One region of the Pedococcus sp. P1_H8 genome, then DNA from elsewhere that is predicted to be linked to it. Evidence: predicted binding sites of a transcription regulator. Region 1 holds the regulator's gene; the other holds the start of a gene.
The links. Region 1 encodes LexA, which represses DNA repair genes until DNA is damaged. Its sites were predicted from a motif close to TCGAACANNTGTTCGA; they were not measured.
Positions count from the first base shown of each region.

Region 2: a site for LexA is predicted at 2,384-2,399, ahead of AC1DYG_RS00910 (HNH endonuclease signature motif containing protein). Genes of this name have one in related genera too.

Region 1 covers NZ_JBFUCP010000013.1:27,949-35,475, forward strand. The annotation lists gene AC1DYG_RS16915 (dihydrofolate reductase family protein) at 1-286, opposite strand, end outside; gene AC1DYG_RS16920 (SRPBCC family protein) at 402-830, opposite strand; gene AC1DYG_RS16925 (winged helix DNA-binding domain-containing protein) at 899-2,050, shown strand; gene AC1DYG_RS16930 (LysM peptidoglycan-binding domain-containing protein) at 2,062-2,460, opposite strand; gene lexA (transcriptional repressor LexA) at 2,738-3,463, shown strand; gene AC1DYG_RS16940 (hypothetical protein) at 3,705-3,905, shown strand; gene AC1DYG_RS16945 (DUF4259 domain-containing protein) at 3,881-4,294, opposite strand; gene AC1DYG_RS16950 (N-acetyltransferase family protein) at 4,364-4,894, opposite strand; gene AC1DYG_RS16955 (class I SAM-dependent methyltransferase) at 4,913-5,581, shown strand; gene AC1DYG_RS16960 (NAD-dependent protein deacetylase) at 5,585-6,481, opposite strand; gene AC1DYG_RS16965 (patatin-like phospholipase family protein) at 6,501-7,527, opposite strand, start outside.
Region 2 covers NZ_JBFUCP010000001.1:184,927-192,453, reverse strand. The annotation lists gene AC1DYG_RS00920 (hypothetical protein) at 1-20, opposite strand, end outside; gene rpe (ribulose-phosphate 3-epimerase) at 114-770, shown strand; gene AC1DYG_RS00910 (HNH endonuclease signature motif containing protein) at 853-2,376, opposite strand; gene AC1DYG_RS00905 (hypothetical protein) at 2,515-2,877, opposite strand; gene AC1DYG_RS00900 (hypothetical protein) at 2,970-3,677, opposite strand; FMN riboswitch at 3,874-4,002, shown strand; gene ribD (bifunctional diaminohydroxyphosphoribosylaminopyrimidine deaminase/5-amino-6-(5-phosphoribosylamino)uracil reductase RibD) at 4,129-5,154, shown strand; gene AC1DYG_RS00890 (riboflavin synthase) at 5,154-5,849, shown strand; gene AC1DYG_RS00885 (nicotinamide mononucleotide transporter family protein) at 5,846-6,559, shown strand; gene ribB (3,4-dihydroxy-2-butanone-4-phosphate synthase) at 6,556-7,527, shown strand, end outside.

The DNA of each region.
Region 1 (7,527 bases):
TGAAGAACGGCACATCCCAGGGGTTCTGGTCACCCCAGTGCCCTGCGGCCTCGTAGGTCGCGCGTCCACCGACCACCGCGCCGAAGTTGGCCATGGCCTCGTCCATCCACGCCTGGTCGACCTCTCCCATCTGGCCGGTCGGCTCCTCGTCATAGGTCCACGGCCCGCCGAACACCCAGTAGTGCAGCCGCTCGCCGCCCTCGCCGAGCCCCTTGGCCGGTCCGTCGTCCGGCCCGGTGACGTAACCGTCGACCGACATCGTGATCCCCGAGATGACCTTGCCCATGCCTGCCGCCTTCCGTGGTCCGTGCCCACTGGTGCGCGTCGGCCCGGCGTTCGTATCGTCCTGGTGTTCCTGTCAGCAGTACCGACCAGCCACGGTGCGCGAACTCATCGGTCCCTCAGGCTGGGCCGCCCTCGGACTGCGCCTTGAGCCCCGCCGACTCCATCGCGAGGTAGCGCTCGGTGAGCCCGCGATAGAGCCTGCCGACCAGCGAGCCCAGGATCCCGCTCTGCTCCACCGAGAGCCGGACCCGGCTGCCACCACCGGGCAGCGCCTCGACCGAGTGCCTCGCCGTGGTGAGCGCTCCCGGTCCGGCCGACACCCACGTGAACATCCGCCCCGGGTCGAACTCGGTCACCACCCAGTCCACCGTCGGGACCTTGGGCTGGCTGATCTTGGCCGTCGAGCCCGTCCGCAACGGGCCGTCCTCGAGGCGGCGCACCCACCGCACCGACTCGGTCCAGTCCGACCAGTGCTCGACGTCCGTGAGCACCTGCCAGACCCGCTCCGGCGAGGCGGCGATGTCAACCGTCGTGCTCTGCTCCACCCCTCCATGGTCGCGCACCTCTCGGCGGTATTCGAGAGGCTGTCGGCGATATTCGAGAGGATGGCGCCATGGATCACGCCAGCGTCCTCGCCCAGCGGCTGGCCACCCAGCGGCTCAGCTCGGCGCCGCTCCCCCGTGCCGCCGACGCCGTGCGGCTGCTCACCTGCGTGCAGAGCCAGGAGCGCGACCACGCCTTCTACTCCCTCGCGATGCGCTCCCGCAAGGACCGGTATGCCGCGGTGCAGCGAGAGTTCGACGCCGGCGCCTTCGTGCGCACCCACATCCTGCGGCCGACCTGGCACTTCGTCGCGCCCGAGGACCTGCGCTGGATCCTCGCCCTCACCTCGCCGCGAGTGCTGTCGAGCATGGGAGCGCGGCACCGCCAGCTCGGCCTCGACGACACCAAGCGTCTCGGCGACGGGTTCGAGCTGCTCGCAAAACTGTTGCAGGACAAGCACTTCCTGACTCGACCCGAGCTCGGCGAGGCGTTCGTCGGGCGCGGCTCCCCCATCAAGCCCGGCGAGCAGCTCGGCCACCTGCTCATCGTCGCCGAGATGCGCGGGCTGGTCTGCTCGGGGCCGATGAAGGGCGTGCACCACTCCTATGCCCTGGTCGACGAGGTCATCGCGCCGACACCAGAACGCGGCCGCGACGAGGCCGTGGTCGAGCTGGTGCGGCGGTTCTTCAGCGGCCACGGGCCTGCTTCGGTCAAGGACTTCACCCGGTGGGCGACCATGACGGTCAGCGACACCAAGGCAGCGCTCGCGCAGCTCGGTGACGCACTGCGGGAGGTGGAGATCGCCGGCATCCCGCACTGGTTCGACCCCTCGCAGGTGCGCCGGGTCTCCCGTGCCGCGCCCGCGGCATACCTCTTCCCGACCTATGACGAGGCCGTGCTGACCTATCCGCAGGTGAACTTCTCGGCGCTGCCCGACCACCCCTATGCCGAGCACACCGACCCGTTCTGGGCGAGCGTGGTGCTCGACGGCACGAACGTGGGGCTCTGGAAGCGGACGGTGCGACCCGACGCCGTCCAGGTCGAGGTGCGCCTCGCTCCGGCCGTCTCGACGCGAGGGCGCACGCAGGTTCGGGTCGCGGCCCAGCGGCTGGCGGGGTTCCTCGGACGCGACCTGTCGTTGGTCGAGAACGAGGGCACCCCGCACCTGTGGGGCGGCGAGCTCGGCCACCCCGCACGCAGGCCGAGGCGGGCCGACCGCTGAGCGGTCGGGCTTCAGCCGACGGCGGGGATGAGCAGCGTCTGGCCGGCGTGGACGTTGCTGTCGGTCAGGTCGTTGGCGATCTGGAGCTGGGCGACCGCCTCGGCCATCGACAGCTGGGGCAGCTGCTCGACCGCGATCTGCGACAGCGTCTGACCGGACTGCACCGTGGTGGAGTGGTCGATCACGGTGGCGGAGGCGCCGCCCGAGAACACGGCGATCGCCAGCGCCACGGCGGCGATGACAACGGTGAGCGTGATCGCCAGACGGGCGGCGCGGGTCAGGCGCAACGGGGCGGCCGGAGCCACCACGACCTCTGCGCCGGTGGGCACCGAGACCAGGCGGGGGCGAGCCGGGCGAACGGGAACCCGCACCGGTGCGGGGGCGACGTCCCAAGCGACTGCTGCACTCATCAGGTCCTCCATCGTGGCGTGCGCTGTTGTGGCTGTGGTGTGTCGTGCTGCGTTCCTCGAACGGATGTGCGAAGAACTGCTTGACTGATTTCTAGCACGCATGTTCGAATCAATCAAGACACGCGTCGAACACATGTTTGGCACAGGCGTTCGAAGGCCATACGCTGTGTTCATGCCGCAAGCACATCAGAGGGCACTGACAACGCCTCGGCGAGCACCCGGCATATGGCACCTGACCTGCACGTTTACCTGAAAACTGCTCAAGTGAGGAAGCGGCATGAGCGACGACAACGTCAAGGAACTGCCCGACCGCGATCGCGGTGACGGGCTCACCGTCCGGCAGCGACGGGTGCTCGAGGTGATCCGCAACTCGGTCGACCGGCGCGGATACCCGCCGAGCCTGCGCGAGATCGGCGAGGCGGTGGGGCTCACCTCCCCCAGCTCGGTCGCCCACCAGCTGTCCACCCTCGAGCGCAAGGGCTTCCTGCGCCGCGACCCCAACCGGCCGCGCGCCATCGAGGTCGTCTCGCCCGACTCCCCCGCCGACATGCGGGGCTACCGCGGCGGCGCCTCGACCGAGGACGAGACGGCGACCTACGACGAGACGGGGTCGGGCGACCAGCGTCCTGCCGCGGCCTACGTGCCCGTGCTCGGCCGCATCGCGGCCGGCGTGCCGATCCTGGCCGAGGAGACCGTCGAGGACGTCTTCCCGCTCCCCCGCCAGATCGTCGGCGAGGGGCAGCTGTTCCTGCTCCAGGTCGTGGGCGACTCGATGATCGAGGCCGCCATCTGCGACGGCGACTGGGTCGTTGTGCGCCAACAGCCCACGGCCGACAACGGCGACATCGTCGCGGCGATGCTCGACAACGAGGCCACCGTCAAGACGTTCAAGCGCAAGGACGGCAAGGTGTGGCTGATGCCGCACAACCCGGCTTTCGACCCCATCGACGGAGACCACGCCACCATCCTCGGCAAGGTCACGGCGGTGCTTCGCCGGGTCTGAGCTCGACCCTCAGCCCCGGCGACGTGTGCCGCGGAGTGCCTCGTGCGCTCTGCGGCACACGTGCGTCCGGGCCCAATGGGGGGCGACCGAGGCGGCGCATCCGGGTCACCGGAGCTCAGCGCGGCTCGCGCCTCCTCCGTTCGGCTGATGGCCCCTCACCCGAACGGGCCCAACCAGGCCCGGTTCGCCGGTTGGCGTCCGCCGGTCCGTAACGGGCGACCCTCCACACCGTTCTCTTCACATGGAGGCCCATCCCGACCCCGATCTCACCGACCAGGTGCTCGGGTCCGAGATCGAACTGCTCGCGGACCTGATCGACGCCGCCAGCCACGCCTGCTCGCAGCTCAACCTGGACCAGATCGACGCGGCTCTCGGGGTCTGTCGGGCGCAGAGCCAGTTCCCCACCCAGTCGCCCAGTCAGTCACCCAGCGCGTCGAGGTAGTGCGTGATCTTGGTGGCGAAGCGTTCGCCACCGTCACCGTCGGCCCACAGCTCCCAGAGCTCGTTGTCGTCGGACTGCAGGGCCCGGTGCAACGCCCGGGTGGCGAGCTCCTCGAGCTGTTCGTCCACCTCGATGGGTTCCTCGTCGACCCACCAGGGCACATTGCGTTCTCCCACCACGGATTCGAAGTCGTCACACGCAGCCACGAGCACCGCGGCTGCCACCGCCTGCGACATGGTGGGCGCTTCGATGTACCCCGACGCGCGGACCACTTCGTCGAGGGCGGACTCGACCCTCTTGCGGCGTACGTCGGCCTCGGACTCCTCGAGCTCGTCGAGCAGGTCGAGCGCGTCGTCGTTCTCGAACGGCCCGGCTCCGGTGGCGCCCATCTCCCAACCTCCACGACGTGCGAAAGATGCTCCTTCGAGGGTGCCAAGAGACGGGGCGACGCGCCAGCCCTACTTTTGCGGAGTCATCCGTTGGTACCAGGCCGTGTCGACATAACGACCGAACTTGTGCCCGACCTCGCGCAGCACGCCCACCCGCTCGAAGCCGCACGCCACGTGCAGCGCCACGCTCGCGTCATTGGGCAGGGCGATCACCGCCACCTGGGTGTGCACCTCAGGTGCGGCGTCCAGCCGCGCCAGCAGCGCGGCATACAGGGACCGTCCGAGGCCGCGCCCGCGGGCGCCCTCCGCGAGGTAGACGGACACCTCCTTGGTGCCGTCATAGGCCGGCCGCGGGCGGAAGGCGCCGGAGAACGCGTACCCGAGCAGCTGCTCGTCCGCGCAGGCGACGAGGACAACGTTGCCGACACCGGTGGCTGCGAGCTTCTCGCCGAGGTATGCCGCGCCGCGGGGTTCGGTGTCGAAGGTCGCCACCGAGGTCCGGACCTGGTCGTCGTAGATGGCCGCCATGGCGGGAAGGTCCGCCTGCGTCGCGTCTCGCACGACGATTGCGCGGCCGCCGTCCGGGGCAATGCTGCTCATATCGGCGATGCTAGGGGGATGAGCGACGAGCACGGTCACAGCCACGGCACACACGACTCGGCTGACGCGGCGAAGCTGCCCGACCCCGACCGCGGTGGGCACACGGACCGCCAGGCTCTCTGGGACGAGCGGTATTCCGCCCAGGAGCACGTCTGGAGCGCGACCCCCAACGCCGAGGTGGAACGGATCGTGGGCGGCTGGCCACCCGGTCGCGCCCTCGACCTCGGCGCCGGCGAGGGACGTCACGCCGTGTGGCTGGCCACGAAGGGCTGGCGGGTGACGGCGGTCGACTTCTCGGCGGTGGGCCTGGCCAAGGGCGAGAAGGAGGCGTCCAGCCGCGGGATCCGGGTCGACTGGGTGGTGGCGGACGCCCGGTCCTGGCACCCGGCGCCGCAGGTTCACTACGACCTCGTCCTCGTGTCCTACCTGCACCTGCCCTCCGACGTCGTCTCGCGGACCCGGACCTGGCTGACACCGGGAGGTGCGCTGGTGGTCGTCGGACACGGACTGCGCAACCTCACCGAGGGGGTCGGCGGCCCGTCCGACCCGGCGCTGCTGCACACACCCGAGCAGCTGCGCGCAGCGGCCGGGGACCTGCAGATCGAGCGGTGCGAGGAGTACGTGCGGCCCACCGACCACGGCGAGGCGATCGACGTCGTGCTGATAGCCAGGCGGCCGACCGGCTGAAAACTAGGCCGCCAGCCGGTTGAGCAGTTCCTCGAGGGTCGGGGCGAGCGGCGCGTCGAGCTGAGCGGTGGCCTCGCCATCGCCGCGGGTCGGCCCCCGGGTGATGATCGCGACCGGGATGCCGAGCGCGGCAGCGCGGCGGACGAAGCGGTAGCCGCTCATCACCTTCAGGCTGGAGCCCAGGACCACCAGCGCGCTGGCCTGTTCGGTGAGGCGAAAACACTTCTCCACCAACGGTTTCGGCACTGACTCGCCGAAGAACACGACGTCCGGCTTGAGCGTGTCGTGGCCACAGACGAGACACAGCGGCGTGCGGAAGGCGGCGACGTCGAGATCGTTGAGCACGATGTCGCCGTCGGGTCGGATCTCGTCGCTGGTCACCGTGTAGGTGGGGTTGCTCTCGCGCATGCGGTCGTCGAGGTCCCAGCGGGAGGTGCGGTCGCCACAGGTCAGGCACACGACCCGCGCCAGCGACCCGTGCAGCTCCTCGACGTCGGTCGCGCCCGCGCGCTGGTGCAGGCCGTCGACGTTCTGGGTGATGACCGGGCCGACCAGCCCACGGTCCTGGAGCCTCGCGACGGCCTCGTGACCGGAGTTGGGCCGGGCCCGGTTGAACCGTTGCCACCCGACATAGCTGCGCGCCCAGTAGCGCTGCCTCGCCTCGGAGGACCCCAGGAACTCGGCGTACTGCATGGGCGTCACGCGACGGGTGCCGTCCGGGCCTCGGTAGTCCGGGATGCCCGAGTCGGTGGAGATGCCGGCGCCGGTCAGGACGAGGACGTTGCCGCGCTCCAGCAGGCCAGCGATCACGCTCAGCTGGTCGGTCGAGGGCGCCTGCTCAGTCGCAGCCGGCGGGACGGTCAAGTCCGGCTGGCCGGTCGCGGAGGCGGTCTGCGTCACGCGGCAAGGGTACGTCGGGTCAGGACCTCCCGAGGAGTCGGCGCTTCGCCGAGTCGACCAGGGCCGCCCTCGCCACCTGCGGATCGGCGACCTCGGCGTGCGGCGGAGCGGGCGGGCTGTCGCGGGTCACGAGCTCCGGACAGTGCGCCCGGACCTGGGCGTCGGCCACGAGGTAGCCGTGGCGCTCGAGGATCTGCTGCTCCTCGCGGCTGAAGGCATCGAGGTCGGTGCGGATGGCGTTGACCAGCTCGGTGGTGTCGCGGGGATAGGAGCCCTCGACGACCGTGTCGAGCGCCCACGACGTGCCGCGGAGCGCACCGCGCGCATAGCCGGCCTGCAGCCACCGACTGCGCACGGACTGGCCGCCGCTGGTGGCGATCCCGAGGATCCGCAGCGTGCGGCCGAGGACAGTGCGCTCGGTGCGCGCCCGGAAGACCCCACCGCCATCACTGACCAGGACGGTGGCGTGCCGCTTCCAGACCGGCTCGAGCCCGAGGTTGTCATAGACCCCGCCGTCGGTCAGCCTGATGCGCCGCAGGATCGAGGCGCGATCCTCCTCCGGCTCGAGGCCGCGATGTCCGCCGGTGAGGTGCATCGCGACCCCGTCCAACACCATCGCCGCGAAGAACGGCGGGAAGCCGCAGGAGGCCGCCACGATGTCGGCGATCCGCAGCCCCGCCGGCGGCGCGGCATACCCAAGGCGGTAGTCCCCCACGCGCCCGTGGGGACGATGCGCGCTCGGGCCCTCGAAGACCCAGTCCACGCCGTAGCCGATCTCGGTTGCGCCAGTCACCACCCCCGGACCACGAGTCTCGTTGTCCCGCAACGGTTTCGACCACCAGGGGACGGTCGCAGCGAGTTCGTCGGCCAGCGCCCGGATGGCCGCGTCGGGAGCGAACCACCTCCACGGCGCGGCCTTGGACAGCAGCGCCGGGGTGCGGATGTTGCGGGAGGTGAGCCGCTGGAGCGGCACGGCGACACACTCCTCGAAGCCCTCCACGACACCGCCCGCCGCCGGGAACTCCAGCTCCGGGTCGGCGAGCAGG
Region 2 (7,527 bases), on a different contig from region 1:
AGTGTCAGGAGTGCCTCCATGGGCCGATTGTGCAGGCTCACTGCGCGATGGGTCCCACGGTCACGGCAAGGCCGATCCGTTCGGACGAGGCTGCCTCGATTAGGGTTGGCGCCGTGCAGATCTCGCCGAGCATCCTGTCCGCCGACTTCGCGAACCTCGCGAGCGAGCTGGGCCGCATCGCCAATGCCGACTGGGCCCACGTCGACGTAATGGACGGCCACTTCGTGCCCAACCTCACCCTCGGCCTGCCTGTCGTCGAGGCCCTCGCGAAGGTGAGCCCGATCCCGCTGGACTGCCACCTGATGATCGATGACCCAGACCGCTGGGCCCCGATGTATGCCGAGGCGGGCGGTGCGTCCGTGACGTTCCACATCGAGGCGGCTCGTGACCCGCGAGCCCTGGCGAAGAACCTCCGCGCCCTGGGTGCCCGGGCCGGGATGGCCATCAAGCCGGGCACGCAGTTCGCTCCCTACGAGGACCTCCTGCCCGACCTCGACATGGTGCTCGTCATGACGGTGGAGCCTGGTTTCGGGGGGCAGTCCTTCATGGCCGACCAGATGCCGAAGGTGGCCCAGGTCCGCGACGCCGTTCGCCGCTTCGGTGGAGAGGTCTGGGTGCAGGTCGACGGGGGAGTGTCGGCCAAGACCATCGAGGAGTGCGCCGAGGCCGGTGCCGACGTGTTCGTCGCCGGGTCGGCCGTCTACGGTGCCGACGACGCAGCGGCCGCAGTGGACGAGCTGCGCGCACTGGCGACGACGCACGCCCACTGAGCCGCGCGGCATACTCCGGGTTCCCAGCGGTCCCGGCGGTCCCGGCGGTGTCGTAGAGCGTCCTCGGGGTGACGCAGAGGCGTCAGCCGGACTCGTCCCAGCGGCGGGTGGCATCGAAGGGGTCACGCTCGATCACTGATGGCCCCGCGCCCGGGCTCGCCGATGCGCCTGCCACCACGCGCAGTCGCGGCGTGAACGTGTCCCTGAGCTCGCGATCGGAGGGAACCTCGATCTCAGCCCAGCGAGCTCGTTCGCCTGAAGGCGGTCGGTAGGTCGTGTGGTCGTCGCCGGTCTCGCGCCAGCCCACGTCCGGTGGCGCGAGCTCGTCCGGTCCCGGTGGTCGCAACCGGTGTCCGTAGCGATTCACGACGACGAGCCCATCGTGACGAGTGGGGTCACCGGTGATGGTGAAGTCGCCACGATCGATGGCGTCGTGGTGGAACGGGCAGAGGCTGATCTGGTTGTCGTCGTCGGTGGCGCCACCGTCGGCCCACTCGTGGAGGTGGTGGATCTCGACGAAGCGAGTTGCTGTGCAACCCGGGAACCGGCAGCCGCGGTCGCGGTCCTCGATCAGCCTGCGCGAGCGCGCCGGGAGGATGCGCATCGTCCGGCCGACGCTGACCGGTCGCCCCTGCGTCTCCCACACCGGCTGGAGCACGCCATCGCTGAGGAACCGCGTGAGGAGCCGGGTGGGGATGGCGCCCCCCTTGGTGATCCAGGCGCCGTCCGTGTCCAGGTGGAGGTAGACGCGGTAGTGGCTGGCGCGGCTCGTGGAGGCAACGCCGGCCAAGGACCGGTGCGCCATCTCCGCGAGGGCATCCGCGTAGGTGGGTCCGGGGGCGCCAGGACCACCAGCGTCCGCCACAGAGCCTGCTGCTGCCGTGTCCGTCGTCGTAGGGCTCGCCCCTGGCTCTGCCGCCGCAGGGTTGGTGGTCGCACACCGGTCACCCTCCCGCTGCTGCAGGAACAAGGCGTCCTTGGCCTCCTTGACTGCCTGTTCGACCAGTGCCCCGATCGTCGCGGGCGCACTGTAGCGGAGCTGGAACCGGCCATCTCGGTCGTAGTGCATCAACAGCTCGGGCCTGGCACACGCACGACGCTCTGAATCGCCTTGCGGGCCGCTCGGGTGGTCGAGCGCGACGGGATGCGACGGCACCTCGGGTGACGCGGACTCCAGCTCGGTCGCAGGGGCGGGGAACGCATGCCGACTCACGGCTCGCCTCAGCTGGGGGACCGTGGCGTGCCGAGCCAGGTGGGTCATCGACGCCTGGTGGCTGGCGGGCACATGGTGGGCCACGACTGCTGCCGCGTCGAGCGACAGCTCACCAGCGCTGACGGCCGCGGCTGCGTCCGGAAGCTCCGCGCGTCGTCGTGCCACCGCCACGACGTCGCGGGCGTGCGCGGGGGACAGCCCTGCTCGGACCGTGAAGTAGTGCTCGGGGGAGCGGAAACCGCCATCACCCCAATGGCCACCCTCGATCAGCTCTGCAGCGATGTCGACGAGCTCGGCGTGCGCCCGGTTGAGCCGCCCGGCGACCATCGCCGTGCGGGTCCAGAGGCCCTGCTGGACCTCGTCCCGCTGCGCTGCGATCGAACTGGCTGACATGGCTCTATCGTACGTATGTTCGAATGGAATTGCAACCCTGTCCACAACCAATCCCGTTGTGGCGCAAGCCATCTCGCGCGCACGATCGCTGTCAGACGTGTGTAGTAGGGGGTCGGGGCACCGCCTGGGCTGTTCATCTCAACAGTGCGTCAGTCCCTCTAGTTGCCAACCACCGTCGGCGTTGACATATCGCAGGAAGGCGACCCGCGAACCATCTGATCGCTCGACGACGATGTCGGCGGACTGGCCGTCACGACGGACAGTGCGCTGGGTCGTGTCGGTGAATCGGTCTCCGCGCCATTGCGACGCAAGCGTCTCGGGCTCGAGCTGAGATCCACCGCCGCCGAAATGGTCGACAACGCCGCCATTGACCTGGTCGCAATCGACGGCGAAATCCGGTCGGGCGGGGGTCGCACGTGGTTCCGGGGCGGAGCACGAACCAAGCGCGCACAGGATGACCCAACCGCCGGTCGCCGCCCATTCCAACGGCATTCGCCTCATGGCTCAGAGGATCCTCGTCGGGTGCCGAGGGCGCCAGACCAGAGTTGGCCAGCACGTGGCTGCCGCTACGCGATGTCCAGGACGAACACGCGTCAACTCGGCGGAGACGTCAACCAGGCAGGTCGCGGGTTGACGGTGTCCCCGAGCCAGCTCAGGTCGTCGCCGTATCCGACCTCGAAGGCCTCCAGCCTGTCGTCGGCCAGGACCGCTGCGCATGTCGCGGCTGAGCCAGCCACCAAGGTGCTGTCCCAGTCGATCTCCGTCGCGATGCACCAGGATCGGTCCTTCGGCCAGATCAGGTTGGCGGACTGCGACCAGACTTCGTCCATGCCGGGCCAGTGCGTCAGAGCGAGCTTCGGGCCCTCGAACAGGAAGTAGTCGCGGCCTCGGCCATGCATGAGCGACGTCACGTCGCGGTTGCGTTCGGTCCAGTAGCCGAACCCGTCCCAGACCGCGTGGAACACCTCCCCCTCTGCGGGGCAGTGCTCCAGGATCGCGCCCAAGGTCTGCGCTGGAACCGACCCTTCCTCGGGATCCACCTCACTGCTGCGGCCATAGCCAGTGATGTGGGCAGCGATGCAGCCCCACTGCACAAGCGGGTGGACGACCCTGCCTGCCTCGGCCGCGACCTGGCGCCACGTCCGCCCCTCGTCCCCGGCGGGATGCAGGACGCGCACCACCCGGTCGAAGCCAGTCGGGACCACCGATCCCACCGGAACCGAGGACGTCCCCCACTCGAGCAGACGGGGTCTGACCCAGTCACCCGCGGCGGGGTGCAGCAGCCGTCGCACAGCGTCCATCCCAGCATCATGCCCTTGGGGGGCGGCGATCCCTCCCGACGTCGTGATTCCCTGTGCGCTCGGGGGTGCGCCATGGAGAGGTACCCACGGCAGCCTTCGATGGGCCGGCCACGATGGTGCCGGAGGCTGGGTTCGTGAGGACCGTCACGCGGACGGGACGGCGCGCACCCGGCCGCCCTGCGGCATACTGGAACCTGACGTGCTCCGGGGTCGGTGTAATTCCGAACCGGCGGTGACAGTCCGCGACCCGACCGCAGCCAGCGGCCGGTTGACTGGGTGGAACTCCCAGACCGACGGTGAAAGTCCGGATGGTAGGCAGCACGCGACAGCGGGACCAGTGGGTTCGCAGTGCGGCAGTTGCCGACCCTGCGTCCCGACTTCTCGCCAGCAGCAGGCCCGCCTGCACGCCCCCCGGAGCTCAACCGACACGGTTTCGAGCAAGGGCAGGACAGTGGCAGAGCACTCCACGACCGACACGGCGATGATGCGCCGTGCTCTGGCGCTGGCCGCCCACGGCCCCCGGGCCAACCCCAACCCACGCGTCGGGTGCGTGCTCGCGGACGCCGCCGGCGAGGTCGTGGCGGCTGGCTGGCACCGCGGTGCGGGGACACCCCACGCCGAGGCCGACGCGCTGAGCGCTGCGGGGGAGCGCGCGGCCGGGTGCACGGCCTACGTCACCCTGGAGCCGTGCAACCACAGCGGGCGCACCCAACCCTGTGCGACGGCCCTGTATGCCGCGGGCGTGGCTCGCGTGGTCTACGCCCAGACCGACCCCAACCCGGCCGCAGCCGGTGGGGCCAGGTGGCTGCGCAGGAGGGGTGTCAAGGTGCAAGGTGGTCTGCTGGCCGACGAGGCACAGGCCCTCAACGCCACGTGGACCCACCTGGTGACCACAGGGCGCCCGTGGGTGACCTGGAAGCTCGCGACCACGCTCGATGGCCGCAGCGCAGCGGCAGACGGCACGAGCCAGTGGATCACCGGGGAGGCCGCCCGGGCCGACGTGCACGAGCAGCGTTCGCGGAGTGGGGCGATCCTCGTGGGCACCGGGACGGCGCTGCTCGACAACCCGCAGCTCACCGCGCGCCGCCCGGACGGTTCGCTGTACCCCGAGCAGCCGATCCGCGTGGTGATGGGTGAGCGAGACCTGCCGGCGAGCTCGCGGGTCCTCGACGACGCGGCCCCCACGTGGCAGCTGCGCACGCGCGATCCCAAGGACGTCCTGGCGGCGCTCGCCGAGGCCGAGGTGCACCACCTCTGGCTCGAGGGTGGCCCCACCGTCGCGGCGGCCTTCATGGCGGCCGACCTGATCGACGAGCTCGTGGCCTATGTCGCGCCCGTCCTGTTGGGGCGCGGACGCCCGTCGGTGAGTGACCTGGGGATCACGTCGATCGACCACGCGCTCCGCCTGAAGCCGACCGACATCACCCTGATCGGCGACGACGTGCGGGTCACGGCATCACTGAAGGGAACTCGCTGATGTTCACGGGAATCGTCGAGGAGCTCGGCCGCGTCGTCGACCTCGAGGCCGGCGCCGACTCGGCCCGACTGACGGTGGCTGGACCTCTGGTCACCTCCGATGCGGTCCACGGCGCCTCGATCGCCGTCAACGGTGTCTGCCTGACCGTGGTGGACCACGACTCCGGGCAGTTCACCGTCGACGTCATGGCCGAGACCCTCGCCCGCAGCAGCCTCGGCGCCCTCGGCGCCGGAGACCCGGTCAACCTCGAGCGCGCCATGGCGGCCTCGAGCAGGTTCGGCGGCCACATCGTGCAGGGCCACGTCGACGGCACCACCCGGATCCTCGCGCGGACCCCGGGGGACCGCTGGGAGGTCGTGCAGTTCGGCCTGCCGAACGAACTGGCCCGCTACGTCGTCGAGAAGGGGTCGATCACGGTTGACGGCGTCAGCCTCACGGTGTCCTCCGTCGACGACGTGACGTTCAGCGTCTCACTGATCCCGACCACGCTCGCCCTGACCACCTTGGGACACAAGGGGGTCGGTGACGTGGTCAACCTCGAGGTCGACGTCCTGGCGAAGTACGTCGAGCGCCTGATGGCGGCCCCGACGCCGCCCGGACACGCCGACTCCCCACCCCAGGGACCAGCCGACTCCCAACCCCACACACCACCTGCAGGTTCCAGTACCACCGATCACAGGGAGATTCCCGCATGAACTGGCTTGAGCAGCTCTTCTCGGCCGAGCTGACCATCGGCAGCAGCCACATCCTGTGGCGCGAGATCGTCGGCAACGCGTTCGGCTTCGCCTCGGCGATCGGGGGAATGCGGCGCCGCGTCTGGGCGTGGCCGGTGGGCATCATCGGCAACGCCCTGCTCTTCACCGTCTTCTTCGGCGTCGCGTTCAGCAACCCGCAGCAGGAAACCCTCTACGGCCAGGCCGGTCGGCAGATCTTCTTCATCATCACCAGCGTCTACGGCTGGTGGCGGTGGAACCAGATCCGGTCGACTCGTGCAGCGGGCTCCCACGCCCCGGCCATCACGCCACGGTGGGCGACGGTCACCGAACGCCTGCAGTACATCGCGTTCTGGGTGGCGGGGGTCGTCGTGCTCCAGTGGGTGTTCGCCTCGATCGGGAGCGGCCCGTTCTGGCAGGCGCCGCGGTGGTACTTCTGGTGCGACGCCTGGATCTTCGTCGGCTCGATGGTGGCCACGTACGCCATGGCGCGGGGCTGGAACGACTTCTGGCTCGCGTGGATCGCCGTCGACCTGGTCGGCGTCCCGCTCCTGTGGCACTCGAAGTTCTACCCGTCCGCGATCCTGTACGTCGTCTACGGAGGCCTCGTCGTCTACGGCTTCTTCGTCTGGCTCAAGGCCTCGCGTGAGGAGCGCGACCCCGCACCCGAGCTGGCGGAGGTGTCGGCATGATCGGTCTGGCCACCATGGAGAAGGCCCTCACGGCGCTGCGCGAAGGGCGTCCGGTGCTGGTCACCGACAGCGAGGACCGCGAGAACGAGGGCGATGTCATCCTCGCCGCCCAGACCCTGACGGACGATTGGCTGGCCTGGACGATCCGACACACGAGCGGCTACCTCTGCGCGCCGATCACCAGCGAGACCGCGGACCGGCTCGGGCTGCCGCTGATGGTCGCCGACAACCGTGACCCGCTGCGGACCGCCTACACCGTGAGCATCGACGCCGCAGCAGGCGTGACCACCGGCATCAGCGCGGCCGATCGCGCCCAGACCATCCGGCTCTTGGCGGACCCGTCATCCACGGCAGACTCGTTCGTGCGGCCCGGCCACGTGATCCCGCTGCGTGCCAAGCCCGGTGGCGTGCTCGAGCGCCCCGGTCACACCGAGGCCGCCGTGGACCTGTGCCGCCTCGCAGGCCTTGCGCCCGTCGGCGCGATCGGCGAGCTCGTCAACGACGACGGCACGATGATGCGCCTGCCCGAGGTGCTTGCGACCGGAGCGGTCAACGACGTCCCTGTCATCACGATCGAGCAGCTCATCGCCTGGCGGCAGCTGCACGACCGCGTCGAGACCCTCGCCGAGACGACGCTGCCCACCCGGCACGGCGAGTTCTCGGCGATCGGGTTCCGCGACAAGCTGACCGGTGACGAGCACGTCGCGCTGATCAGCCCGCGAGGGGCCAAGGGGCCGAACCCGTTGGTGCGTCTGCACTCCGAGTGCCTCACCGGCGATGCGTTCGGCTCCCTGAGATGCGACTGCGGCCCCCAGCTCGAGCGATCCATGGAGCGGATCGCCGCCGAGGGGGGCGTGCTCGTCTACCTGCGCGGACACGAGGGGCGCGGGGTCGGGCTCGTCTCGAAGCTGCAGGCCTACGCCCTGCAGGACGCCGGGCTCGACACCGTCGACGCCCAGCTCGAGCTG